Regions from separate parts of the Parerythrobacter jejuensis genome, predicted to be linked through region 1. Evidence: predicted binding sites of a transcription regulator. Region 1 holds the regulator's gene; the other holds the start of a gene.

Region 1 (7,262 bases):
GCGTCCTCGATCGTCGTCTCGCCCTCTTCAGGTGTCTTTAGCCGGACAACGAAAGGCGACCCCAGAGGCGCTTCGGACGCATCACGGTGACGCCACCGGCCATCATAACGCTGTGGCTGCTTGGCCGCGCGTTGTGCGGCGCGCATTTCTTCCAGTTCCTCAGTCGTGGCGTAGCATTTGTAGGCGTAGCCTGCTTCGAGGAGCTTCTCGGCGACTTCGACATGGCGCGACCCGCGTTCGGACTGGAACACCGGATCTTCATCGTAATCGAGGCCGAGCCATTCGAGACCTTCGAGGATCTTGTCGATAGCGTCTTGTGTGGAGCGCTTCTTGTCCGTGTCTTCGATCCGAAGCAGCGCAGTGCCGCCATGATGACGGGCAAATAGCCAATTGAACAAAGCGGTACGTGCCCCGCCCAAATGAAGAAATCCAGTCGGTGAAGGGGCAAAACGCGTAACAACAGTCCCCGATTTTGCGCCACTATTACTTGCCATCTTGTGTGGCTTCCTTTCCAATCAGTTCCATGGCGACCAACAGCGCGCCCGATATGCCGCCAGGCGTGCCCCTGGCTGGCGAGCATGCGCCCGATCATGCTGCATTGCAGCAACGCCCTTGGCATTCACGCTGGCGCTTGTCCAGCGTGGCAGCTCTGCTTGATCGCGCGCTGGCCGATGCCGGCTTTGATCGTGCCCCCTGGATCGCCGTTTCACTCGCAGCAGGAATAGCGCTCTGGTTTGTCCTCGACACGCCATGGGAATGGGTCATCGCACTGATGATTGCGATGGGTGCTGGCTTCGCGGGATGGGTGATTGGCACCCGGGTGGCCCGGTTCCATCTCGGATCGGCGATTGTCGCAGTTGCAGCTGCGTTGGCTTTCGGACTGGTCTTGATCTGGGCGCGATCAACCATGATCGGGGCAGAGGCGTATCCTGCACCGCAAGTGAAAGTGTTCGCAGGCAAAATACTGGAGCGCGAGGAGCAACCGGCCCAGCAACGCATCAGGTTGATCCTGGCCGTACGTGACGCAGAGCAAGGCACGGCACGAAAGATCAGGGTCAACGTTCCCGGTGAGCAAGCATATGATGCATTGGGCGAGGGGGCGGTGATCCGCTTCCGGGCGCGGCTGATGCCACCCGCTCCGCCGATGGTGCCGGGTGCTTACAATTTTGCCCGGCGCGCATGGTTTGACGGGTATGCCGCGACTGGGTCAGTTCTTGGCCCGATTGACATTATAGAACCGGCTCCCGAAGCCACAGGGCTGGCCGCGATTCAGCGACTGCTGTCCGGCCATGTGCGGCAGAATCTCGGCGGATCGGCCGGCACAATCGCGGCGGCCTTCGCCAGCGGGGATCGCGGCGCCATCACCGAGGCGGATGAGGAGGCGATGCGGGATGCGGGCCTGACCCACCTTCTTTCCATCAGCGGCTTGCATGTTAGCGCGATCATCGCCGCAGCCTTCTTTGTGGCCCTGAAACTGCTCGCGCTGTGGCCGTGGCTGGCCTTGCGGATCCGATTGCCGGTTGCGGCAGCGGCAGTCGGTGCACTGGCGGGCATCGGCTATACACTCCTGACCGGTGCCGAGGTGCCGACGGTGCGGAGCTGCGCAGCGGCCGTCCTCGTGCTCATCGCGATTGCGTTGGGGAGGGACGCCTTGTCGCTTCGGATGGTATCGGTTGCGGCGGCATTTGTGATGTTCCTTTGGCCGGAATCGCTGATCGGGCCGAGTTTTCAGATGAGTTTTTCGGCCGTGATCGCGATTGTCGCTTTGCACAACGCAGAGCCGGTCAAGCGTTTCCTTGCGCCCCGTGAGGAAAGCTGGTTTGCCCATGTCGGGCGGCGCACAATCATGCTGCTCGTCACTGGCTTCGTGATCGAGATCGCGCTGATGCCGATTGTCCTGTTCCATTTTCACCGCGCGGGTGTTTACGGCGCGTTCGCCAATGTCATCGCAATCCCGCTGGTGACCTTCATATCCATGCCGCTGATCGCTGTGGCCTTGGCCCTTGATCTGGTTGGATTGGGCGGGCCGGTCTGGTGGTTGGTGGGGCAATCGCTCGATTTGCTCCTCGGCATTGCGCATTTCACTGCCAGCCAGCCTGGCGCGGTCAAATTGATGCCACAGATGGGCCTGGGCACTCTGGCTCTGTTCGTGATCGGAGGCTTGTGGCTGGCCCTGTGGCGCGGGCGATGGCGATTGCTCGGGTTGGTGCCATCGGCCGTAGCAACGGTCATGCTGTTGCTGACACCAGCGCCGGATGTGCTGATTTCAGGAGATGGCCGGCATGTCGGTATTGCGGGCGAGGGTGAGCGGTTGATCATGCTACGCGAAAGCCGGTCGGACTATGCGCGCGAGAATTTGCTCGAGCTCTCGGGCATGACGGGTGAAACCGTCACGCTCGCAGATTGGCCGGGTGCCAAGTGCAGTCGGGATTTCTGTGTCATCACTTTGCAACGTTCTGGCCGAGACTGGCATTTGCTGATCGCTCGCAGCCGCGACATTGTCGAAGAGCGCGCCTTGGCGGCAGCGTGCGATCGTGCGGATATCGTGGTGGCCGACCGGTATTTGCCGCGATCGTGCCAGCCGCAATGGCTCAAAGCAGATCGGCGCTTTCTCGATAAGTCGGGTGGATTGGCGCTCTTCCTGGAGGACGAGAGCTTCACATCAGTCGCCCAAGGGGAAGGTGAACATGGGTGGTGGCGCGGCAATGATCGCAGGGAGCGGCGCTGACCTTCGCCAACTCCGCTTCCCGCATGGTGATCAGTGATAACGACGGAGCAGGCCCGCCAATTTGCCTTGGACCTGAACCTGCGCAGGTTGGTAGACCTGAGCATCATAGGCCGCATTGGCCGGATCGAGACGCACCATCCCGCTGTCGCGATGGAGATATTTGAGTGTCGCTTCCTCGTTGTTGACCAGTGCCACGACAATCTCGCCATCACGCGCGCTGTCTGTGCGACGGATCAACGCGAAGTCACCATCGAAAATGCCAGCATCGACCATCGAGTCGCCAGACACTTCAAGCGCGTAATGTTCGCCCGGGCCCAATAGGGCCGCCGGAACAGGCAAAGACTGATGATCTTCCAGCGCCTCAATCGGGGCACCGGCGGCGATCCGGCCGTGCAACGGAATATCGATCACATCATTGGCCGGTTCCGGTTGCGCCTTGGGCGGTGCAGTTCGTGCCGAAACGAGATCATTGGCCGGCTTGGCCGCAGGCGTGGCGCCGACAACGTCTTCTGGCTGCTTCAACACTTCGAGAGCGCGAGCGCGATTGGGCAGGCGGCGGATGAAACCGCGTTCTTCCAATGCGGAAATCAGGCGATGGACGCCCGACTTGCTCTTAAGGTCGAGCGCTTCCTTCATTTCCTCGAAAGAAGGGGAAATTCCTGTCTCTTCCAGCCTGCGCTGGATAAACTGGATCAATTCGTGCTGCTTTGCGGTCAGCATGGACGATGGCTCCCTGATGGCCTGTTCCGGTCTCGTGCGCGTCGATGCGAACGAATGAAGAACAATTAGGCAACCAATTTCGCTAAGTCAAGCAATCGCGCCATTTCCGAGCCAATAGGCCGGAACATATGTTCCCGCTTTCGTCCCGTCGGCATGGGCTGCGCGGTCAATCAGCGCTTCTGCCCGTGAGAGGGCGAGCAAAGCGCTGCTGTCTTGTTCGACCAGTGGAACAAGCCCGTCCTGAGTCCATGCCGCGCGTAGGAACTCCCGTCGTACGCCGCCAGCCGGACAATCTTTGGCGAGCGGCAAGTCGATCGTGCGGGAAAGGCATGCGGAAGCGCCCGCGAGGCGGCGAATGGCGGGCAGCATGAAGAGATAACCGGTCACGAAGCTGGAGACCGGATTGCCTGGCAAGCCCAGGATCAATTGCTGGCCGCGCGTTGCCACCATCAGCGGCTTCCCCGGCTTCATCGCGACTTTCCAGAAATCCAGTTCGGCCCCGGCTTTCTCCAGGGCAGGTTTGGCCAAATCGTGATCGCCTACAGATGCGCCGCCGGTGATCACGATCAGGTCCGCATCGCGGTTCGCCTGCAATGCCTCGACAATGGTATCGAGATGATCGGGCAATGGCGCATTGCGTACGATGGTTGTGGGCTCCTGACCGGCCAGCGCAGAGAGCATGGCTGCATTGCTGGCGGGTATCTGGTGGGTCGCGCATTGGGTCGGGTCGGCAACGAGTTCGTCCCCGGTATCAAGGATTGTGACCTTCGGCCTGCCGGTGACTGATAGCGAGCCGCGCCCGGCAGACCGTGCCAACGCCAATTGGGCCGCACCGATCCGAACACCTCCTTCTAGCAGGCTGTCACCGTCGGAAAATTCGAAGGCCTTGCTCCGGATGTGTCGCCCTTCCGGCGGTATCTCTTCGGCCGCAACCTGTTTGCCATCGACCGTGGCGTTCTCCTGGATCAGGATCCGGTCGGCACCGGCAGGGAGGATGGCCCCGGTCGAGATGCGAACGGTTTGGCCCGTTACCAGCGCGCCATCAAATGCTTGCCCGCAGCGGCTTTCCCCGATCAATTCCCAAGGACCAACACCACAGATCGCATAGCCATCCATCGCGGACAAATCCGCCGGTGGTTGGGTGCGGGCCGCGGTTAGAGGCTGGGCGAGATAGTGCCCCAGCGCTTCGTCAACCGGCACATCCAGAGCCGCAACAGGCTCGAGCTTGGCGAGCATGCGTGCCAGCGCATCTTCCAACGATAGCGCCGGTTGGCTCATGGAGCGGTCCAAGTGCCCGACTTGCCGCCAGTTTTCTTGGTCAGTTTCACGCCGCCAATCACCATGCCTTTGTCGAGCGCCTTTGCCATGTCATAGATGGTCAGGAGCGCGACCGAAACAGCGGTCAGGGCCTCCATTTCGACCCCGGTCTTACCGGTCAGCGAGGCTGTGGCGGTAACGGCGATCCCGCTGTCATCAGGAACGCATTCGACCTGCACACTATCGAGCGCAAGCGGGTGGCATAGCGGGATCAGCTCGCCCGTTTTCTTTGCTGCCATGATCCCGGCGATCCGCGCGGCGGCCAGCACATCACCCTTTGGCACGGCCCCATCACGGATAGCCGCCAAGACCGTATCCGACATGGCGATATGCCCGCTCGCAACCGCTTCGCGTCGCGATTCGGCCTTGGCGCCGACATCGACCATGCGGGCATCGCCTTTGTCATCGAGATGGGTCAGCTTGCTCATTCAATCGGCCCCTTCGCTTGCGCAAATCCTACGCGATGGAACACATGGAACACTGTCCTGGGGCAAGAACCCCGCCCCGCAGAGCCGCCTTGCGAATTCGGTGTCCGAAGTCGTGCCTGCGTAAACCATCAGCGGCGCGATGCCATAAACCGGATGGGTAGGACAGCCCCCGCAGACCGATCGGCTCAGCCCTCAAGCAGCGATCGCGTTGCCGAAGCAATATCGTCTTGCCGCATCAGGCTCTCGCCTACCAGGAAGGTGCGCACCCCTCTTTTCGCAAGGCGATCGCAATCGGCATGGGTCGCAATCCCGCTTTCGCCGACCAACAGAATATCGTCGGGGACCAGCGGAGCGAGGCGTTCGGTCGTTGAGAGCGAAGTCTGGAAGGTTTTGAGGTCGCGATTGTTCACCCCGATCAATTGCGAACTCAACCGGGTCAGGGCGCGCTCCAGCTCCACCTCGTCATGCACCTCGACCAGAACATCCATTGCCAACTCACCCGCCGCGCGATCAATTTCGCGCATTGTGGTATCGTCTAGAGCGGCAACGATGATCAGGATCGCATCCGCGCCCATCGCGCGCGCTTCCAGACATTGCCAGGGATCGACCATAAAGTCTTTGCGCAAGACAGGCAGGTCGCAGGCGGCGCGAGCGGCAATCAGATAATCCTCATGCCCATGGAAGTAGGGCTCGTCTGTCAGGACTGACAGGCAAGTAGCACCTCCCGCCTGATATGCAGCGGCATGCTCGGCGGGCCGAAAATCTTCCCTGATCAGACCTTTCGACGGACTGGCCTTCTTGATTTCGGCGATCAGGCCAAACCCGGATTTGCTGGCTTTGCGCAATTCCCATTCGAAGCCGCGAACCTCGCTTTGCGCCGCCGCAGCAGCCTCCAGGTCGGCAATCGATTTGGCTGCCTTGCGGGTCGCAACCTCGCGGCGCTTTGTTGCGCAAATTTCCTCAAGCTTGTTCATCGGCCGGCCTATTGCGCCATTGCGATCCAGTTGGCGAGCAATTTGCCCGCCGCACCGGAATCGAGCGATTCTGCCGCCATGTCGGCACCGACCTGCCAGTCCTCCACCGCGCCTGCGACAAGCAAGGATCCGGCGGCATTGAAAATCACAGCATCGCGATAGGGGCCGGGCGTGCCATCAAGCAGGGCACGGAGCGCCTTGGCATTGTGTTCTGCCTCGCCGCCGCGAATGGCCTCCACCGGCGCATGCGGCAGCGAAACCTTAGATGCATCGATACGCTGCATTTCGAATTCGTTGCCCGAGACGATCGCGACTTCGTTGCCGCCCGCCAGGCTCAATTCGTCCAAGCCTTCGTCACCCGAAACAATCATCGTGCGCTCGGTGCCCAGACGTGCCTTGGCTCCGGCGTAAATTGGTACATAGCCCGGGCGCGCAATGCCGATTAGTTGGCGCGTAACGCCCGCCGGATTGGACAGGGGGCCCATCAGGTTGAAGATGGTGCGTTTTCCAATCCGCAGGCGAATAGGCTGGATGCGGCCCATGGCCGGATGGTGATTTTTTGCGAAGAGGAAGCAGATGCCCAGCTCTGCCAGTGTCTTTTCGGCTGTGCGTCCGGCGGCCTCCATATCCAGCCCGAGCGCCTCCAGCGTGTCTGCCGCGCCGGACTTGCTGCTGGCTGCACGGTTGCCATGTTTTGCCACCGGCACGCCTGCTGCTGCGACCACCAGGCTGACGGCTGTCGAGACGTTCAGCGTATGGTGCCCGTCACCGCCCGTGCCGCAGACATCGATGGCGTTTGCGGGCGCATCAATCGGGATCAAGCGTGCTCGCAAGGCCCGGGCGGCTCCGGCGATCTCGTCGGAAGTTTCACTGCGTTCGGTCATCTCGACAAGGAAGCGGGCGATCTCCTCCTCGCTGGTTTCGCCGTCGAGAATCCAGCCGAAGACTTCCTCAGCCTCGGCTTCATCCAGATGGTCATGCGCGGAGGGAAGAGTTTTCATGCGGGGGCTTTCACTCGGTCAGGCACCTTGGCGTCGATGCCGCACAGGCGCAGGAAATTGGCAAGCAAGGCATGGCCGTGTTCGGTTGCTATGC
Region 2 (7,262 bases), 270 kb from region 1:
TTCCGTGCAACTGAAGTTCGGAACAGTGCAGGGTGGGCAGTTCCAGCCCGCTTCCGATCAGACAAGCATCAATCCCGACAATTGCGCCGACTTTGCTACCAGCTAGCCTGATCGACCAGTTCTTAACCTCTGGCGCGAAATAGCATTGCTCGAACCAAATATTGCCGCCGATTTCCAGGTTGCTCAACACATTGATCGAATGAAATGCGCAGCGGTTTACTTGCAGACTATACCCGGTGGAAAAGCCCTGCATGTTGAGATTGTAAGGCAGGCTAGGGCCGATGAAGATTTTGGAGCGTCGCCTGCCGAAGATCGTGTCGGATATCTCGCAGGTTGCAAGGACATGGGCAGCTTGCATCGAAACATGCCCGTCGAATGCAGCTTTCTCAATCGTCACTGTTGATGCATTCAGGCCTGCGATGGTGCAGGCCCAGCTTTGCATATGGCCGGTGAAGACGGATTGCTTGAGCATCACTCCGCCAGTCACCGTGGCATCCGCCAAATTGGCACCATTGCAGATATGACTTCGTTGCAGAAAGACGTTCCCGCCTATCGTTCCAGATTGCAATGACAGACCTTCTGCCAGACGCGAACTCGTGATCTGGAGATCGCCTTTCAATGTCATGCTGGAAAAATTGACTGACAACGCGGCGGGGCTGCCAAACCGGCATCTTTCAATAAACACTTCGGCAGCCTGCGCATTCGCCGCGTAGACGAGGCCATCGACCACGTTTCTCTTGAGGAAGACTTGGCCTCCTATCTGCGCATTGGGAAAGGCGAGGGCGCTACCGTCATAACCCGTCGCGAGCCTGCTGTTCATGACTCTCAACTGATTGCCGATTGTTGTTCCCCAGAGGCTTAGACCCTCGGGGAAAGTGCAGTCATCAAATTGTGCAGCGCCGCTGATCTGCGACCCCTGAAAGGACACATGACCATGGGCGACTGTTTTGGAGAAAGCTACGCGGCCATCGACGTTCATTCCGTCGCCATCAACCGAGACAAGGATGCCATCGTCCTGCTCGAAACTGGCAATCTCGCAATCGGTGAAATAGATGCTCTCGCAGCGGACATTTTGCAGCGAGATCATATCATTGAAGAAGCAATTGTGTGCGTGAAAGCCGAGCAGACACTGTTTGCCCGCAGAGGATTGGCGAGATCCGCCAAGCCCAAGCTGGCCGTCAATTTCGAGGCCCATGACCTCGATCCCAAACGGGTGCATTTCAATGCCCGGGAGCCGTTCAAGCCATAGATCAGAGAGGAAGCTGGCATCAACTTTCGGCTTCTTGCTGTCACTTTCTCCGTCACCGAAGTCGGCAGCAATTCCTTTGATGGCACAATCGATGATCTTGCGTTCGATCTCGCTGAATTCGCGCGTCGCTGGCTCGCTCGTGCCCATCTTCCCCCCTCTTAGTAAGAGGATCATGCGAGTGACGGCGCCAGGATGCAACATCTGAATTGCGAAGGAACATGTGGAGAACATTTGTCCTTTCCGCTATGGTCCCAGGTCCGCTCTGGACTCATCGCAACACAGGCCCCAATTGAGTAATCATGGCACTTACCAAAATTTCAGTCCGCGGTGCTCGCGAGCATAATCTCAAGGGCGTCGATATCGATCTGCCGCGTGATGCGTTGATTGTGATCACGGGCCTGTCCGGCTCGGGCAAATCGTCGCTCGCCTTCGATACCATCTATGCCGAGGGGCAGCGGCGTTATGTCGAGAGCCTTTCGGCCTATGCGCGGCAGTTTCTGGAGATGATGCAGAAGCCCGATGTCGAGCATATTGACGGGCTCAGCCCCGCGATCTCGATCGAGCAGAAGACGACGTCGCGCAACCCGCGCTCGACCGTGGCGACGGTGACCGAGATTTACGACTATATGCGGCTGCTATGGGCGCGCGTTGGCGTGCCCTATTCGCCGGCCACCGGCAAACCGATCGAGGCGCAGACGGTTTCCAATATGGTCGATCGGGTGATGGAATTGCCCGAGGGCACCCGGCTCTATCTGCTCGCGCCGGTGGTGCGCGGACGCAAGGGGGAATATCGCAAGGAGCTGGCCGAATGGCAGAAGGCGGGCTTCACCCGCGTGCGGATCGATGGCGAGCTCTATCCGATCGAAGAGGCCCCGGCGCTCGACAAGAAGTTCAAGCACGACATCGAAGTGGTGGTGGACCGGCTGGCGGTGAAGGCCGACCTGGAAACGCGACTGGCGGACTCGTTCGAAACCGCGCTCAAGCTGGCCGAAGGGTTGGCCTATGTCGATCTTGCCGATGGTGTGGCGCCAGGGCGTGAAGGCGAGGACGACGACGCGGGCGGCGCGATGAAAGGCGCGGGCATTCCGGCCAACCGGATCGTGTTCTCGGAGAAGTTCTCCTGCCCCGTCAGCGGCTTCACCATTGAAGAAATCGAGCCGCGGCTGTTCTCCTTCAACTCGCCACAGGGGGCGTGCCCGACCTGTGACGGGCTGGGCGAGAAGCAATTGTTCGATCCGCAACTGGTGGTCCCGAACGAGGCGCTGACATTGAAACAGGGTGCGGTGGTGCCATGGGCGAAGTCCAACCCGCCATCGCCCTATTACATGCAGGTGCTGACCAGCCTCGCCAAGGCGTATGATTTCGATGTCACTACGCCGTGGAACGCGCTGGAGCCGGACCAGCGGATGATCATCCTGCATGGCACGGGCGGGATGCCGGTGCCGTTGACCTTCAAGGACGGGCGCAAGCAATACACGGTCAACAAGCCGTTCGAGGGGGTGATCGGTAACCTCAACCGCCGTCTGCGCCAGACCGAAAGCGCGTGGATGCAGGAGGAGCTGGCCAAGTTCCAGACCGCGCAGCCGTGCGAGACCTGCGGCGGTGCGCGCCTGAACGAGAAGGCGCGGGCGGTGAAGATCGCGGGGACCGATATCAGCGCCCCCACGCGCATGAGCGTTTCGGATGCGAAGGACTGGTTCCTCGGCCTCGATGCGCAGCTGACGGAGACGCAGCAGCAAATCGCCCGCGCCATCCTGAAGGAAATCAACGAACGGCTGGGCTTCCTCGACAATGTCGGGCTCGACTACCTCAATCTGGACCGCACCTCCGGCACGCTGTCGGGCGGGGAGAGCCAGCGTATCCGCCTCGCTTCGCAGATCGGCTCCGGCCTCAGCGGTGTGCTCTATGTGCTCGACGAGCCGAGCATCGGCCTGCACCAGCGCGATAATGACCGGCTGCTGGAAACGCTCAAGCGCCTCCGCGATCTCGGCAATACGGTGATCGTGGTGGAGCATGACGAGGATGCGATCCGCCAGGCCGATCATGTGGTTGATCTCGGCCCAGGCGCCGGTGTGCGCGGGGGCGAAGTGGTGGCGCAGGGCACGCTCAAGCAGGTGCTCAAATCGAAGAAGTCACTCACCGCAGACTACCTCACCGGCCGCCGCGAGATCGCCATCCCCAGGGAACGCCGCACAGGCAACGGCCACCAGCTCACCGTCCACGGCGCACAGGCCAACAATCTGAAAGACGTCACTGCCGGCATTCCGCTCGGCACCTTTACCTGCGTCACCGGCGTATCGGGCAGCGGCAAGTCCAGCTTCACGATCGACACGCTCTACGCCTCCGCCGCGCGCACATTGAACGGCGCCCGGGTGATCGCGGGCGCGCATGAGAAGGTCACCGGCCTCGAATATTGCGACAAGGTGATCGAGATCGACCAGTCGCCCATCGGCCGCACCCCGCGCTCCAACCCCGCGACATATACCGGCGCCTTCACCAATATCCGCGACTGGTTCGCCGGCCTGCCCGAAAGCGGCGCGCGCGGGTACAAGCCGGGCCGCTTCAGCTTCAACGTGAAGGGCGGCCGCTGCGAGAAATGCACCGGCGACGGGCTGATCAAGATCGAAATGCACTTCCTGCCCGATGTCTATGTCACCTGCGAGGAATGCGGCGGCAAACGCTACAACCGTGAAACGCTGGAGGTGAAGTTCAAAGGCCACTCCATCGCCGATGTGCTGGATATGACGATCGAAGATGCGGAGGAGTTCTTCAAGGCCGTGCCCCCGATCCGCGACAAGATGCATATGCTCAACGAAGTCGGGCTGGGCTACGTCAAGGTCGGCCAGCAGGCGACCACCCTGTCAGGCGGCGAGGCGCAGCGCGTGAAACTCGCCAAGGAGCTGAGCAAGCGCAGCACCGGGCAGACGCTCTATATCCTCGACGAACCGACCACCGGCCTGCATTTCGAAGACGTGCGCAAACTGCTCGAAGTGCTGCACCGGCTGGTGGACCAGGGCAATTCGGTCGTGGTGATCGAGCACAATCTGGATGTGATCAAAACAGCGGACCACGTGCTGGACCTCGGCCCGGATGGCGGTGTGCGGGGCGGGGAGGTTGTTGCGCAGGGGACGCCGGAGGAGGTCGCGGCGGTGGAGGGCAGCTACACCGGGCAGTATCTCAAGCCGATGCTGGAGCGGCAGGCGGAGGCGGCGGAGTAGGCTGCAGGGCAAGCACTGTCCCTCACGCTGTTGTCCCTCGCACCGACCATGTATTGACAGGTCGATTGCCGAGGCTAGTCTTCGGTCATGCGGTCCGATCAAGAGGTTATTGAGCAAGTAAGTCACGCACTAAGTGCGGGAGCAGCTGTACTTTTTGCAGGTGCGGGTTTCTCGCGTGGAACTCCTATCGCAGGTAGCGAGAAGACAGTCCCATCGACAGATGAACTTACGAGCGAGCTTAAGGAATTGTTGGGCGTCCCAAAAGAAGAGGAGCCATCACTCTCTGAAGTTGCTGAGTTCGCGAATGAAGTTGATGGCGGTAAGCAGAAAATCAATAGCTATCTGATACAAAGGCTGACATCGACTATTCCGACGGAAGATCAACGGTGGCTCGTTGAGCGAAATTGGCGTTCGATTTTTACGACCAATTTCGATGATATCATTGAACAAGTTAGGGTTTCCGCTCGTGTGCCAGTTACCCCTGCAAGCGAAAGTCGTTCGATTTCGGCCAGTCTTACGCCGATCTACTACCTACACGGACGTGCGTTAGATCTTCGTGAGGCGGATATCGATCCCTCCATGGTCCTGTCCGAAACAAATTATCTCAAACTAGAGAAGTCGAACCGAGACCTATACGCAAAGTTATTTAACGAAATTGCGTGCGCTCGTGCCATTGTCTTGGTCGGATACTCCCTTAGGGATCTGCAGATCGCGTCTGGATTCTTGAAATCTGGCGGAGAGGTTCGTGATAAGACCGTAATCATCACAGGTCCCAACGATTCTGATTTCACAAAATCGCGGCTGAGAAAGTTTGGGCATGTTTTGTCTGTTGGTAGTGACGGGTTCGTTGAGAAGCTGCGAGCTTGCTCGATCGAGCCCGGTGAAACCGACCTGCAGTTTTTGCGCGAGCAAAAGTTAGTCGACGCGGCTGATGTTAACGAGGCCGAAGACTTCTTGACGCTAATTCTGAGGGGCGAAGTTGAGCCTGCGAACTTCCTACGCCAGAAAGTAATTGAGTCTGAGCCATACTGTATTGAGCGTTCTCATGTAAAAACACTTTTGGATGCGTCGGTGGGACGGTTCATTGTCTCGTCGGACTTTGGCAACGGCAAAAGCGCTTTTTTGTATCAAGCTTCGGTAGCTCTTCTACAGCGGGGTTATCGAGTATTCTGGATTGATACGCGGCTGCCAGAGATCAATGAGGAGATCGAGCGTGTGCTTGCCACAGGGCAGCCGGTTGCTTTTTTAATCGACGATGTTCTTCGATATCGCACCGTTGCAGCATTTGCGGGCCAACGCTTGCATGGTCAAGCTTTGTTGATTGCTACAACCCGGGGCGACCAAGATTTCAGATTCGAAGAAATCGCATCGAAGCTAGGTGGAGCATATAGAACCATTGACTTGAATGTGCTCGATAACGATGAGATTGCTGATTTTGACCGTTTACTTGAGCGCTGGGGCTATTGGGAGTCCAAGGCGGGCGCAACTGAGCAAAGCCGGATCGAGTTCTTACGAGAGGAGTGTTCGGCTGAGGTTCGTTCTATTGTCTTAGCTCTTTTTGAAGAGTCGAAGATTGCTGAAACGATTGATAGGATTGTCGAATTCTTCCTTCGTACAAATGATGACCTTCGAGAACCATTCGCTGGCCTGCTGATTTCCTCTCTTTGTCAAAAGCATGTGACATGGACTTCGATCGTTAGCTGGCTCGATATTGATGAAGAGAAACTCAGGAGTACTGTCACTAGTAGTGACATCTCTTTTCTTTTCCGACGCGGCCGTGATTGGAACTTGTTCACGTCAGCACAGCTGGCAGATTTCATTCTCACTAGAAAATTTGTTGAGGAAGATCGTGATCTGTTAGTGAAGTGTTATTCAGAAATCGTTTTGCGCACGGCAGATAGCGCTAATGATTACCGGTCGGGCTGGGACTTCGAGGAAAACTTGAAGGAACTCATGAAGTTTCGTTTTCTTCGTCGTCTGTTTGGTAATACTGAAGCTTCTGCTATTCTTATTGGCCAAGTTTATCGAAAACTTTCAAATGCGCCAAGAATCCGTAATAATCCGCAGTTTTGGCTCCAATACGCTATGTCGAGGATGGAGATTGATGATTTGGAGGGTGCGGAAAGGTATATAAAGACGGCGCTCTCGAAGGCTAAGGCGCGCGGTGCAGATTATTCGCCATTTCAGATAATCGATCAAAGAGCGAGATTGTTTCTTATGAAGAATGCTCGCAATAGGGACTATTATTCAGAAGGCGAGGTTCGTGACGCGCTGCAAGATCTTTACGGTCTGCTCGATGACCGAGGATATGACGTGGTGTATGCGATGCGCAGCATGCCCCTGATCGAGGGCTTCCTAGAAGTGCATATAGACAATGTTACACCAGATATACGTGAGAGGCTGACCAAACTTTTGGGTCTAGCGAAGGAGAAAGCTTCGGAGTTCGATCGATTTCCCCGATCGCAGAAGGGCGAAACGCGAGTTCTAAAGAAGGCCCTTTCGGACGCCCAGTTGGTTTTGTTTAACGGATAAGTGCAGCAATCTGTCCTACACCCCTCGATTTGTATACCTAACCCGGTTCCCTGACCCTCAACCCCACAGGTGAACTGTCATGTTTGTTTGTTTAGCCCCTCAAACGCCGGGCGGTGCACGTCCGTGTACGTTGTCCCGCCTACGGCGGTTCAGCTTCGCTTCGGCTACCTCGCCTAAGCTCGGGCGGCCTTGCAGCTGTGCTGTGCACGTCTCCGCCTTCGGCTCCGACTCCGCGCTTGCGGTCGGCTGGTCGCCGACCGAGC

Evidence for each region. Region 1 encodes LexA, which represses DNA repair genes until DNA is damaged. Its sites were predicted from a motif close to GTTCCNCNCTTGTTCT; they were not measured.
Region 2: uvrA (excinuclease ABC subunit UvrA) is a predicted target of LexA. The motif match lies at 1,463-1,478, and genes of this name have one in related genera.

Annotation. Positions count from the first base shown of each region.
Region 1 covers NZ_BAAAZF010000001.1:604,024-611,285, reverse strand. Annotated here, with positions in the region: gene gltX (glutamate--tRNA ligase) at 1-494, opposite strand, end outside; gene ABD653_RS02935 (ComEC/Rec2 family competence protein) at 524-2,728, shown strand; gene lexA (transcriptional repressor LexA) at 2,759-3,448, opposite strand; gene ABD653_RS02925 (molybdopterin molybdotransferase MoeA) at 3,536-4,726, opposite strand; gene moaC (cyclic pyranopterin monophosphate synthase MoaC) at 4,723-5,193, opposite strand; gene trpC (indole-3-glycerol phosphate synthase TrpC) at 5,379-6,167, opposite strand; gene trpD (anthranilate phosphoribosyltransferase) at 6,176-7,168, opposite strand; gene ABD653_RS02905 (anthranilate synthase component II) at 7,165-7,262, opposite strand, start outside.
Region 2 covers NZ_BAAAZF010000001.1:871,200-878,461, reverse strand. Annotated here, with positions in the region: gene ABD653_RS04220 (hypothetical protein) at 1-1,396, opposite strand, end outside; gene uvrA (excinuclease ABC subunit UvrA) at 1,549-4,467, shown strand; gene ABD653_RS04210 (SIR2 family protein) at 4,555-6,999, shown strand.